Regions from separate parts of the Thalassotalea coralli genome, predicted to be linked through region 3. Evidence: predicted binding sites of a transcription regulator. Region 3 holds the regulator's gene; each other region holds the start of a gene.
What was found. The regulator LexA, encoded in region 3, represses DNA repair genes until DNA is damaged. The targets are predictions, from matches to a motif close to TACTGTATNNNNATACAGTA.
Positions count from the first base shown of each region.

Region 1: the regulator LexA is predicted to act here: its motif matches at 1,859-1,878, upstream of imuA (translesion DNA synthesis-associated protein ImuA).
Region 2: the regulator LexA is predicted to act here: its motif matches at 2,076-2,095, upstream of ACOB80_RS12180 (YebG family protein).
Region 4: the regulator LexA is predicted to act here: its motif matches at 1,256-1,275, upstream of recA (recombinase RecA).

Region 1 is NZ_JBVVBK010000002.1:329,624-332,842, reverse strand. Features, by position in the region: gene aat (leucyl/phenylalanyl-tRNA--protein transferase) at 1-615, opposite strand, end outside; gene trxB (thioredoxin-disulfide reductase) at 619-1,566, opposite strand; gene imuA (translesion DNA synthesis-associated protein ImuA) at 1,888-2,571, shown strand; gene ACOB80_RS06885 (Y-family DNA polymerase) at 2,594-3,219, shown strand, end outside.
Region 2 is NZ_JBVVBK010000004.1:263,380-266,598, reverse strand. Features, by position in the region: gene ACOB80_RS12190 (response regulator) at 1-326, opposite strand, end outside; gene ACOB80_RS12185 (M48 family metallopeptidase) at 900-1,598, opposite strand; gene ACOB80_RS12180 (YebG family protein) at 1,612-2,019, opposite strand; gene ACOB80_RS12175 (isocitrate lyase) at 2,201-3,219, opposite strand, start outside.
Region 3 is NZ_JBVVBK010000008.1:133,961-137,179, reverse strand. Features, by position in the region: gene ACOB80_RS18810 (energy transducer TonB family protein) at 1-143, shown strand, start outside; gene ACOB80_RS18805 (lactoylglutathione lyase family protein) at 166-672, opposite strand; gene lexA (transcriptional repressor LexA) at 931-1,554, shown strand; gene coxB (cytochrome c oxidase subunit II) at 2,139-3,219, shown strand, end outside.
Region 4 is NZ_JBVVBK010000001.1:868,416-871,634, reverse strand. Features, by position in the region: gene recA (recombinase RecA) at 180-1,208, opposite strand; gene mutS (DNA mismatch repair protein MutS) at 1,487-3,219, shown strand, end outside.

The DNA.
Region 1 (3,219 bases), on a different contig from region 3:
TTCAACGCTGCCCATGTCTTCTAAAAAGGGATTAGTTAATTGACAGTCAATAAAGGGGATTTGTAATTGTTGAAGCTTTTGTCCTAATGCGAGTAACGCGACTTTTGAGGCGTTGTCCATGGTATAAAACATAGACTCACCTGAAAAATAACCGCCTACGGCGACACCATATAAGCCACCAACTAACTTGCCTTGATACCAAACTTCAACTGAGTGAGCATAACCTAATTGATGTAGCTCTTGGTACGCATCTACCATTTCATCTACGATCCATGTGCCTTCTTTGCGAAATGGTGCGTCGGCGCAAAGTTCAATGACTTCGTCAAAAGCGTTATTAATGGTAATCGTATAAGGTAGTCGTTTAAGAAACTTTTTTAAGCTGCGATTGATGCGGATAGCATCTGTAGCGATGATGGTTCTGGGATCTGGGCTCCACCAAAGAACAGGTTCACCTTCGTTATACCAAGGGAAGATACCGTTTTTGTAGGCAGAAATAAGACGATTAGCAGTTAAATCTCCCCCGATAGCCAATAAGCCGTTAGGCTCTTTTAAAGCGCGCGTCAGGGGAGGGAATGTGAGACTTTCCCTATCTAACCATTGGAGAGTCTCAGACATTAATTACTTAGCGTCTAGGTAACGCTCAGCGTCAAGTGCAGCCATACAGCCAGAGCCAGCTGAAGTGATTGCTTGACGGTAAATGTGATCAGCTACGTCACCAGCAGCGAATACACCTTCGATACTTGTTTGTGTCGCGTTACCGTTTGTACCGCTGTTAACAATCAAGTAGCCGTCTTTCATTTCTAATTGGCCTTCAAACATGCCTGTGTTTGGCTTGTGACCAATAGCAATGAATACACCTGCTAGATCTAATTCTTCAGTTGCATCAGACTTAGTGTCTTTAATACGAACACCCGTTACACCCATGTTGTCACCTAGTACTTCGTCTAATGTACGGTCTAAGTGAAGAGTGATGTTACCGTTTTCAACTTTGTCCATAAGGCGATCGGTTAAAATCTTTTCTGAACGGAAAGTGTCACGACGGTGAATAAGGTGAACTTCAGAAGCAATGTTTGAAAGGTATAATGCTTCTTCAACAGCAGTGTTACCACCACCAACAACGGCAACTTTTTGATTCTTGTAGAAGAAACCGTCACATGTTGCACAAGCAGAAACACCTTTACCCATAAAGGCTTCTTCTGATGGTAAACCTAAGTATTGTGCTGAAGCACCCGTACAAATGATTAATGCATCACATGTGTAGTTGCTTGAACCATTTAGTTTGAATGGACGAGAAGTTAGGTCAACAGACTCGATATGATCGAAAATAATTTCTGTTTCAAATTTCTCAGCGTGTTTTTGCATACGCTCCATTAATGCAGGGCCTGTTAAGTCATCAGCGTCGCCCGGCCAGTTTTCTACGTCAGTGGTTGTTGTTAACTGACCACCTTGTTGCATACCTGTGATAAGTACAGGGTTTAAGTTGGCACGTGCTGCATATACTGCTGCTGTGTAGCCAGCAGGACCTGAGCCTAAGATAAGTAATGGGCAATGTCTTGCTTCGCTCATGAATTACTCCAAATCATAATAAATCGTTTCAATGTGTACATAAGTTGGGATTCTAAGTAAATAACTCAAGGGGGTAAATTAACTTTTCATATCTTTTATTTTTACTTTTGAACAATCTGCACGTTTTTCTGTACGTTTGTGAAGGCATTTTGGTTTTGATGTCATGCCTGTTTCTCTGTTTTTTAGGTAATTGAGTAGTAATTTGATGTTACTTAAACAGTTTTTCACCATAAAAAGAAGTGTAGACAAAATTTATTCATTCCTGACTTGGCAATATTTTACTGGTTATATATACTGTATATAAATACAGGTGTTATTGTTATGAATAAATTAATCGATACTTTACAGCGCAAACGTTTGGTTTGGCATGGTGGTTTACAGTCTTCATCAGTGAACAAACGTTCATCTGGCTATCAAGAATTAGACGAGCAATTAGAAGGTGGCTTTCCTGAACAAGGTGTTATTGAAGTGCTTTCTTCTGTTGGTATTGGCGAGTTTCGTTTGTTATTGCCATCTTTGCTAGCTGAAGACCTTAAAGACAAGTTTTGCGTTTTTATTAATCCGCCAGGGCTGATTAATGGTGCCATGTTATCGGCATCAGGTTTAAAAGTGGATCGTATTGTTGTGGTTAATACCTTTGATCACGTACAAGGCTTATGGGCGTCAGAACAATGCCTGAAAAGTGGCAGTTGTCATTCCGTGTTGTTATGGAACTATCAAGGGCTTGCTGCACATCAAATTAAACGGTTACAACTCGCTGGCGAACAAGGTCATAGCCGAATTTTTCTGATGCGCGAAACCAAGCAGGAATCCTTGCCACTCCCTGTAGATTTAAGCTTAGCGTTAACGCCTGAGCGCCAAGGTATAAAAGCTAAGATCCTAAAGCGGAAACAAGGTTGGCCAACGGCAAGTTTCGACATTGATATGCGCCGTTTTTGGCCTGAACTTACGATGCAGCCTTGTGCCAATAACGTGGTTGTCTTCCCACAAGCCAAAACAGGTTAAAACAGGATAAAAGGAGACGCTTGTGTTGTGGTTATATCTACATTTTCCAAACTTACAGCTTAATAGTGCCTTTAATGAGCAGCCGAATACGCCTATTGCCATTGTTGAGGGAAAAAAGAGCCAAATTGTACAGTGTAACGCTACAGCTAAAGAACAAGGTATTTCTATTGGAATGGGCTTAGGAGCTGCGGCAGCTTTAAGTGCAGAGCTACAAGTGTACCCTTATGATCAAAGTTTAGAAGAAGAGCGCTTGTCAGCCATTGCTCGTTGGTTGTACTTAGTTACTTCTGATATTTGTCTAGTAAAATCACAAGGCATTTTATTACGTGTCAGTAATATGTTGAGTTTATATCAGAACCTATCGAGCTACTGGCAAGCGTTAGAGCAACACTTGGCAAAGCTTGATATCGATTATCTATATGCCACGGGCTTTTCACCTTATGCTGCCAAAATACTTGCTCTTAACGGCACTAATCAAATTACTGATGACGCTCAACATGTTAACCAAGCTCTTAGTCAATGCCCTTTAGCACTGAGCGATATCTCAGTGAGGCAGCAAGAACAATTAACGCGTATAGGCGTACATTCGTTAGGCGAGTTAACACAACTGCCATTAGCTGATATTGCTAAGCGATTTGATATAGATAT
Region 2 (3,219 bases), on a different contig from region 3:
TCTTGTTGAACAGGTTTACGTAAAAATGCAGATGCGCCGAGGTCAAGTACTTTACTTTGCATTTCTGGTTGAACGTCGGCAGATATCACGAATACCATGACTTCTATACCGCGGTTTTTAATTTCGGTTAATACACCAACACCATCTAACACGGGCATGGTTAAATCTAGGAAAAGAACGTCAATTTTTTGACTAGACAATATACCAATTGCTTCTTCGCCGTTTGTCGCTAATTGAACATTGTCAGAAAGCGAAGCTGGTAGGCTTCTTAATACTTGTTTTCTAGCTAAATTTGAGTCATCGCAGATAAGGACGGAAAAACTCATTTCTGAATATTCCTTTATTGTTTTTATTTTATTGGCGTTAATTTACCCTAAAATTGACGTTCTGTTAACGTATTTAGGCAGGAAAATAAGAATTTTTTGTTTATTTATAAGCTTTTTTTGCTCAAATAAGAATCTAAATTGTATACAACCAACCACATGTTAAAATGTTGTTAACAATTTTTTAAGAAATAAGAAGGCGTAACACTCTACATACTAAGGCAGAGTGTTACTTTATTCGAAGCGGGATCTTCAAATAATTTATAAACTTATAAGGAGGTTCAAAAATACCAAAGACAGCACTGCAGAAGCACTGTATATAAAAGTCATTTTAAAACTATAACTATTAAATTTCATTCTCGACTCCATATTCCAACTTTCATCCAATTTGCCGAATGTCAGCAATTCATGCTGAAATATTAAACAAAATCTATGCCAAGCTGTTGAAAGTATTAAATTCAACGTTGAACTGTGACCATGCTATTAGAAAAGTAAAGTGAAGTCTGAAAGGGATAGTTACTGAGCTGTTTAAAAATGTAACCAAGCTATAAACCGAGATACCGGTTTATAAGAAAATTACGTTTCCGGCCATATTAGATATCGTTGGTGTTCTTTAAGCCAGTTTTTCGCATCGCGAAAGTTTGGATAATGATCGGCAACTAATTGCCAGAAATCTTGGCTATGATTTAGGTGTCGTAAATGGCACAACTCATGGACTAAGACATAGTCAATTACGTGCTTTGGTAACATCATAAGAAAATAGTTAAGCTTGATGTGAGCTTTATTATCACAACTGCCCCATCTAGCCTTGTATTTTCTGATGCTAATATTTTCAGGCATGAGCCCGATACTCTCAGCTATTTGCATAAGCCTGGAGGGCAGGATGTTTTTCGCGGTTAACGCATACCAAGCTTCAAGTTGTTTCTTCAGGTGCTTTAGTTGTTTCTCAGTAGTTTGACCGCTGTATCGTTTTGCTAAACCACAGTAGATATGATCGTTTTGAAAAGAAGTGCCAGTGCCGTCATAACCAACAACTAACGGGACACAATGACCATCAAACCAAAGTTGACCGTTTAATGATAAATCGTTTGCGAACGTCTTACTTATTTCTTGTTGATTAATTTTACTTTTTAACCAAGATTCTTTTTCAGCGATTAGGTGTGAAATATAAGATTCGGAAACATGGTTAGGCGCAGTAACAATCACCTGAGCATTTTGTACCTTAACGGCAATGTTTTTACGCCGGCTACAGCGGCGCAATTGATAATCAACCATCGCAATCCGCTACTTATGCAGCGTCATCTTCCGCTTGCTCTTCCTTGCTAGCTTTTGCTTTTGTGGTTTTGGCTGTTCTAGTTGCCTTTTTGGCCGCGGGTTTGGCTTCTTTAGCAACAGGCTTTACTTCTGCTACAGGGGCTTCTTCGACAACGGCTTCTTCTGCATGAGCAGGTTTTTTAACCACCTTAGGTTTTTTCGCTTGTAGCGCGATTAAAACATCTTCACGGTGTTTAGCTAAGAATATGCTCAGTTCTTCTTTCATTTCATCATTTAGTTCGATCGGCGCTTGCTCAAACATTTCAGTAAGATTGTCTGCCATATCCAACATTTTGTCATATTCGTCAGCGGCTTTCTTATCCATAAACGTTTCAACCTCCACACCTTGTCTAATGACAACAAATCTACTCTCAACAGCCATCAGTTTCCCTTAACTCTTAGTAATATGAAGCAGAGGCGTTTACTTCGCCACCACAAGCCTGTATATAAAAACAGTAAGATACGCCTTTTACAAAAAATTGCAACGAAAAAATATAAAAACCACGATCCGGATCAAACCAGATCGTGGTGACATTTTAATGAAATCTTAAACGTTTTTAGCGTTAAGCGATATTAGCAAACTGGTTCATAGTATTATCTTTACCAGCGGCTTTTAGTGCTGCCTCGCCAGCAAAGTATTCTTTATGATCATCGCCCATATCTGAACCAGCCATGTGCTGATGCTTAACACAGGCAATGCTTTGGCGAATTTCTTTACGTTGAACACCTAGTACATAACCAAGCATGCCTTGTTCACCGAAGTACTCTTTTGCAAGGTTATCCGTCGATAATGCAGCCGTATGGTAAGTCGGTAAAGTAATTAAATGGTGGAAAATACCTGCTTCTTTTGCAGCATCGCGTTGGAAAGTACGGATTTTTTCATCAGCAACTAATGCTAATTCACTATTGTCGTACTCTTCACTCATTAAACGCGTTCTGTCATAAGCGCTAACATCTTTTCCTTCTTCTTGCATAGCATCAAATACTTGCTGTCTAAAGTTTAGCGTCCAGTTAAATGATGGCGAATTGTTATAAACCAATTTAGCATTTGGAATAGTCTTTCTAATTTCATTTACCATGCCGCCAATTTGACCTATGTGTGGTTTTTCCGTTTCAATCCAAATCAAATCCGCACCATTTTGCAATGAAGTAATGCAGTCAAGAATACAACGTGCTTCACCTGTACCCTGCTTAAATTGGAAAAGGTTACTTGCTAAACGCTTAGGACGAACTAATTTACCGTTCTGTTTGAGTACTACATCGCCTTGCGCCAAATCTTCAGCGTTAATTTCTTCACAATCTAAGAAACTATTGTATTGGTCGCCTAAATCACCTGGCTCATTTGACACAGCGATTTGTTTAGTTAAACCAGCGCCCAATGAATCAGTACGTGCAACGATAACACCGTCATCTACACCTAACTCCATAAAGGCATAACGTACAGCGTTAATTTTTGCTAAGAAGTCAGCATGAGGCACGGTAACTTTACCATCTTGATGACCACATTGTTTTTCATCAGATACCTGGTTTTCAATTTGGATACAACAAGCGCCCGCTTCAATCATTTGTTTTGCCAATAAAT
Region 3 (3,219 bases):
TAGAAGCATCAAACTTATCTCGTCAAGGACAACGAGTGGTAAAACGTGCATTTAAAAAGTGGCGTTTTGATCAAGCGGCTAATTCTGACCAAAGGCGCACGATTAAATTTAACTTTACCGCTCCTGAGAACAATGGCAGTTAGTGTTGTTTAAAAATAGCGGCGCTTAACTATAAGCGCCGCTGGCATAATGCAGTTCATAACTGTGGCTATATATTTCGAGAATATTGCCGAAAGGATCTTCCATGTAAATCATGCGATATGGCTTTTCTCCTGGGTAATAATAACGCGGTGCCTTCATGCGTTTTTTACCTCCCGCAGCTACAATTTTTTCAGCGAGCTCTTCTACGTTAGGGTCTTGCACACAAAAGTGAAATACGCCGGTTTTCCAGTATTCAAAGTTATTGTCAGGGTTGGTCTGGTTTTCAAATTGAAACAACTCGACGCCAATACGATCGCCTGTTGATAAGTGAGCGATACGAAATGAATTCCACCCAGCACCGAATACGTCTGTGCACATTTCGCCGATGGGGGAATCGTCCTCTTCGATAAGGGTTGGTTCCATAATTAAATACCAACCCAACACTTGCGTGTAAAACTTTACTGCTGCGTCTAGATCAGGTACTGAAATACCAATATGAGAAAACGTTCGTGGGTAAGGGGTCTGTGCCATAACTGTCTCCGAGAAATTTTTATACAAATGAATTCGGCTTACAACATGTCGATAAGCATAGTCGATAGTTTGATGTTTGAACGAATATGCGAGGGAGCAATACGGTGTATTTGATGGAAACGATCTATCTTTTCTCGTTCTAAGTAATCAGCCTTTAGATTTGATATGGAATTCAGTGCGTTGACAGTAAATAGTTGCGTTTATTTACAGCCTGTATATACTGACAGGTGAACTGTCCATTTATACAGGGAAATGCGTGTGACCGAATTAAAACCCTTAACAAATCGTCAAGAGCAGATATACGATCTGATCAAAGAAAAAATCTCTGCCACAGGTATGCCACCTACACGTGCAGAAATTGCTGACTTTTTTGGCTTTAAATCTGCAAATGCAGCTGAAGAGCATCTAAAAGCTTTAGCAAAAAAAGGCTACATTGAAATGTTGCCTGGCACGTCACGAGGCATTCGCCTAGTAGAAGAAACGCTTGAAGAAGAAGGTTTACCATTAATTGGCCGAGTTGCAGCTGGTGAGCCAATTTTGGCCGAGCAGCATGTCGAAGATCGTTATCAAATTGATGGCAATTTGTTTCATCCTGCCGCAGACTATTTACTGAAAGTAAATGGCGAGAGTATGAAAGACATTGGCATTTTAGACGGGGATTTATTAGCCGTTCATCAAACGACTGATGTACAAAATGGGCAGGTGATAGTCGCACGTGTTGAAGACGATGTTACGGTGAAGCGGTTCAAAAAAGAAGGCAATGTCGTATATCTTCATGCAGAAAACGAATCCTTTTCGCCAATAAAAGTAGATTTAACCAGTCAACACTTCAATGTTGAAGGAATTGCCGTTGGGGTGATCAGATCTGCTGATTGGATGTAAACCTCGCCAGAGTTTGTTAGTTAACGGTTGCACGATACTGAACTGAATTTGTACTGATAGTCAGTTTACTAGCAAACTCTTTATTTCTATATTTTGATCGCGTTTTAAGGACAAATCGTCGATTTACCCATCATTTCTTTTGTAATCTTACCTTAATATTTAAAATTGGTTGAAATTTGTACAATTTGTGCGCAATTAAACCAGTTTTCGTACTAACTTTTTTTAGAGTAAAAGCTTAAAAAATAAACAGGCCTCTATCCCTTTGTTTTTCTTACTTGGCCAATGTTAGAGCTTATACTCGGTTGTTAATACAGACATTTTTACTATACTGAAAAAAAATAATAATTTGACCCAGATCAATATTTAAGTAATTCTAGAACAGAAAGTGAACAATTCTAATAATAAGGCGAGCTTTCGTTTGTTTAAAATTTCGCCAAAATAAAATAAAAGTAAAACAACAAAAAATAAAAACAAAAACTAATGCAAAAAGGGCTAAGTAATACTGTGTTGCAGGGTTTTTGGTCTGTTAAGGGTAGAGGAGATGTCGAGTGAAGAGACGTAACCTAGGTTGGCTCTTGTTGGGGATGTTGCTTCCCAGTATGGCTTGGGCTCAAAGTCAGTTAAACCTTACAAGAGGTGTAACTGAAATAAGTAACGAAGTGTATGGATTACACATGTTCGTACTTTATATCTGTACCGCTATTGGTATTGTGGTATTTGGTGCGATGTTCTGGTCGATGTTTTTTCATCGTAAATCAAAGGGAGTTACTCCTGCAAAGTTTCATGAGAGTCTAAAAATAGAAATTCTCTGGACTGTTATTCCCATCGTGATTTTAGTGGCAATGGCTTGGCCTGCAACCAAAACGCTGATCGCCATGGAAAATAATGATGATTCCGAACTCACGATTCAAATTACGGGTTCTCAATGGAAGTGGCATTATAAATATTTTGGCGAAGATATAGATTTCTACTCTGTATTGACTACGCCGAAAGAACAGTTCGATAACAGAGATGGTAGTACCGCGCCAAAAGGTGAAAACTACCTGCTCGAAGTTGATAAACACCTCGTTATACCCGCCAACAAAAAAGTACGTTTCTTAATTACTTCCGACGATGTTATTCACTCATGGTGGGTACCAGCATTTGCTGTTAAGCAAGACGCAAACCCTGGCTTTATCAATGAAGCATGGGCGAATGTACCTAAACCTGGCATCTATCGAGGCCAATGTGCTGAGCTTTGTGGTAAAGACCACGGTTACATGCCAGTCGTTGTTGAAGTTAAAGAAGAAGCTGATTACCAAGCGTGGATTCAAGAACAGTATCGATTAAAAGAAGAGGCGGCTGCTGCCGAAGCAGCATCACTTAATGCGTCTGCTTCGATGGACGAATTGATGCAACTTGGTGAACAAACCTACATGGCACATTGTGCGGCTTGTCACCAACCAAACGGGCAAGGCTTACCACCAGCATTCCCTGCATTAAAAGGTAGTCCAATTGCTATTGGTGATGTTACGGCACACATCGATATCGTATATAACGGTAAAGCTGGAACAGGTATGCAAGGCTACGGCAAGCAATTAAGCCTGAAAGAAATCGCTGCAGTTGTGACATATGAGCGAAATGCATGGGGCAATAATACAGGTGATGCTGTACAAGCCTCAGATG
Region 4 (3,219 bases), on a different contig from region 3:
ATAGACGTCTAAAACTTTTAAATATAAGCTGAGTAAAATTTCTATAACTAGCTTAGAAAGTGAAAAAGAAAGTGTATTTTTCAGGTATAAAAAAACAGCGTGCTAAGCACGCTGTTTGAAATGATAAGATATAGTAACCAGCTAGAGTATTAATAATACTCTACATTAACCTTTACGAATTACTCTGTAACCGCTTCTTCTTCCTCGTTACTTTCTACATTTTTAGAAAGGAACATTTCACGTAAACGGCCATCAATTTCGTTAGCCATTTCAGGATTCTGCTTTAAGTAATCAACTGCTTTAGCTTTACCCTGACCAATACGGTCACCATTGTAGCTATACCAAGCACCTGCTTTTTCAATCATCTTGTTTTGAACACCAAGGTCAATTAACTCACCGTAGCTGTTAATACCTTCGCCATAAAGAATTTGGAATTCTACCTGCTTAAATGGCGGTGCAATTTTATTCTTAACAACTTTAACACGTGTTTCATTACCCACTATTTCATCGCCAGTTTTTACTGCACCGATACGACGAATATCTAAACGTACTGACGCATAGAACTTAAGTGCATTACCACCAGTAGTTGTTTCAGGGTTACCAAACATAACACCAATTTTCATACGAATTTGGTTAATGAAAATCATCATAGTGTTTGATTGCTTTAAGTTACCCGTTAGTTTACGCATTGCTTGCGATAACATACGCGCTTGCAAACCTACGTGAGAGTCACCCATGTCACCTTCAATCTCTGCTTTTGGTGTAAGTGCCGCTACCGAGTCAACTACGATAACGTCTACCGCACCAGAGCGTGTTAACATGTCACATATTTCTAATGCTTGCTCACCAGTATCAGGCTGTGACACTAGAAGCTCATTAATGTTTACGCCTAATTTTTCTGCATAGATTGGGTCAAGTGCATGCTCGGCATCAACGAAGGCACACACTTTGCCGTTACGTTGCGCTTCTGCAATGACTTCTAACGTTAATGTTGTTTTACCACTTGATTCTGGACCGTAAATTTCAACAACACGTCCCATTGGTAAACCACCAGCACCTAGCGCAATATCAAGACCTAATGAGCCAGTTGATATTGTCTCAACGTCCATGCTGCGGTTCTCACCCAACTTCATAATTGAACCTTTACCGAATTGACGTTCAATTTGACTTAGGGCAGCTGAGAGTGCTTTTTCTTTATTACCGTCCATTTATTGCTCCAAAAAATACCGAATAATGCGTTAATTGAAACCAAGTATACTGTATGGTCGTACAGTATCAAGTGTTTTTTTACTGTATAAACTCATTAACCACTAACTAACTAATATATAAAGATATTTACACACCACACCACCTGTACAAAGTTTAAACAGAGATAAAACTACTGTATAAATTAAATAAAAGAGTGATCATCAAAGGGCTTCTCGGCATAATAACGACATAACAGCAAACTATGCCTTTTACCGGGTAACAATAAACACCAATATAAATGACAACAAAAGATACAAGCCTTAGCACGCACACCCCAATGATGCGTCAGTACCTCACTATTAAAGCTGAATTTGAACACATTTTATTATTTTATCGAATGGGCGATTTTTACGAGCTTTTCTATGATGATGCCAAAAAGGCCGCCGACCTATTAGACATTTCACTGACAGCAAGAGGCAAGTCAGGCGGTAACGCGATTCCGATGGCCGGTGTTCCTTATCACGCTGTTGAAAGCTATTTAGCAAAATTAGTGCAGCTTGGTGAGTCTGTCGCAATCTGTGAACAAGTAGGAGATCCGGCGACAAGTAAAGGGCCAGTTGAGCGTAAAGTTGTTCGTATTGTTACTCCCGGAACGGTTAGTGATGAAGCGCTCTTAACTGATCGACAAGACAATTTATTAGTTAGCATATTCGAAGACAAAAGCGGTTTCGGCTTAGCTTATTTAGACATGGCCAGTGGCCGCTTTGTTATCGTAGAGCCAACTACTGGCGAACAATTACAAGCTGAATTGCAACGCTTATCCCCTGCCGAATTGCTTTATCCAGAATCTTTTTCAAAACCAGAACTTATTAATTCGTTAAAAGGCTTGAGAAGACGTCCGGATTGGGAATTTGATAAACAAACTGCACATAAAGCGTTAACCCAGCAATTTTCTACTAAAGAGTTATCAGGGTTTGGTGTCGATGGTATGGAGCTAGGCATCGCTGCCGCGGGTTGCTTGTTGCAATACGTTAAAGATACTCAACGTACCGCTTTACCCCATATTCGTTCAATTATTGGCGAATCAAGTCAACAAGGTGTAGTACTTGATGCTGCGACTCGTCGCAATCTTGAATTAACGGTTAACTTGCAAGGCGAAGTCAACAATACTTTGGCAAGTGTGTTAGATCATACATCAACACCTATGGGGTCGCGATTACTAAAACGTTGGCTGCATTTCCCGTTAAGAGACGTCACTACGTTAACAAATAGACAAAATGCTATCGCGTCGTTGTTAGACAACGACATTTATTTTGAAATAAAACCGTTGTTAAAGTCTATCGGCGATATCGAACGTATCATTACCCGAATTGCTTTGCGCTCCGCTCGCCCAAGAGACTTTGCTCGTTTGCGTAATGCTCTATATGCTTTGCCTGAGCTTCAACAAAATTTAGTTGATTTAAACACGCCACTCATTGGTGAGTTGGCTCAAAACATTCTTCCTATCGAACATCTAGCTGATTTACTTGATAAAGCCATTATCGAAAATCCGCCAGTCCTTATTCGAGATGGCGGCGTTATCGCCCCTGGTTATAATGCAGAGCTAGATGAACTTCGAGATTTAAGTCACGGCGCCAATGAGTTCTTACAGCAACTAGAGGAAAAAGAAAAAGAACGCACCGGCATCTCAACATTAAAAGTGGGCTACAACAAGGTTCACGGTTTTTTTATCGAAGTCAGCAAAGCTAACTCAGGTAATGTTCCAGACGAATACATCAGGCGCCAAACACTTAAAAACAATGAGCGATACATAACGCAAGAGCTTAAAGTTCACGAAGAAAAAGTTCTTACCGCACAAAGCCGATTTTTGGCATTAGAGAAAAAGCTGTACGATGAGTTGTTTGATTTAGTTCTTCCAGATCTAGCTCGGTTACAACAACTAGCGGAGTCGTTAGCGGAATTAGATGTTCTTGCTAATTTTGCTGAACGCGCGGAAAGTTTGAACTATGTTAAGCCAATCTTAAAAAATGA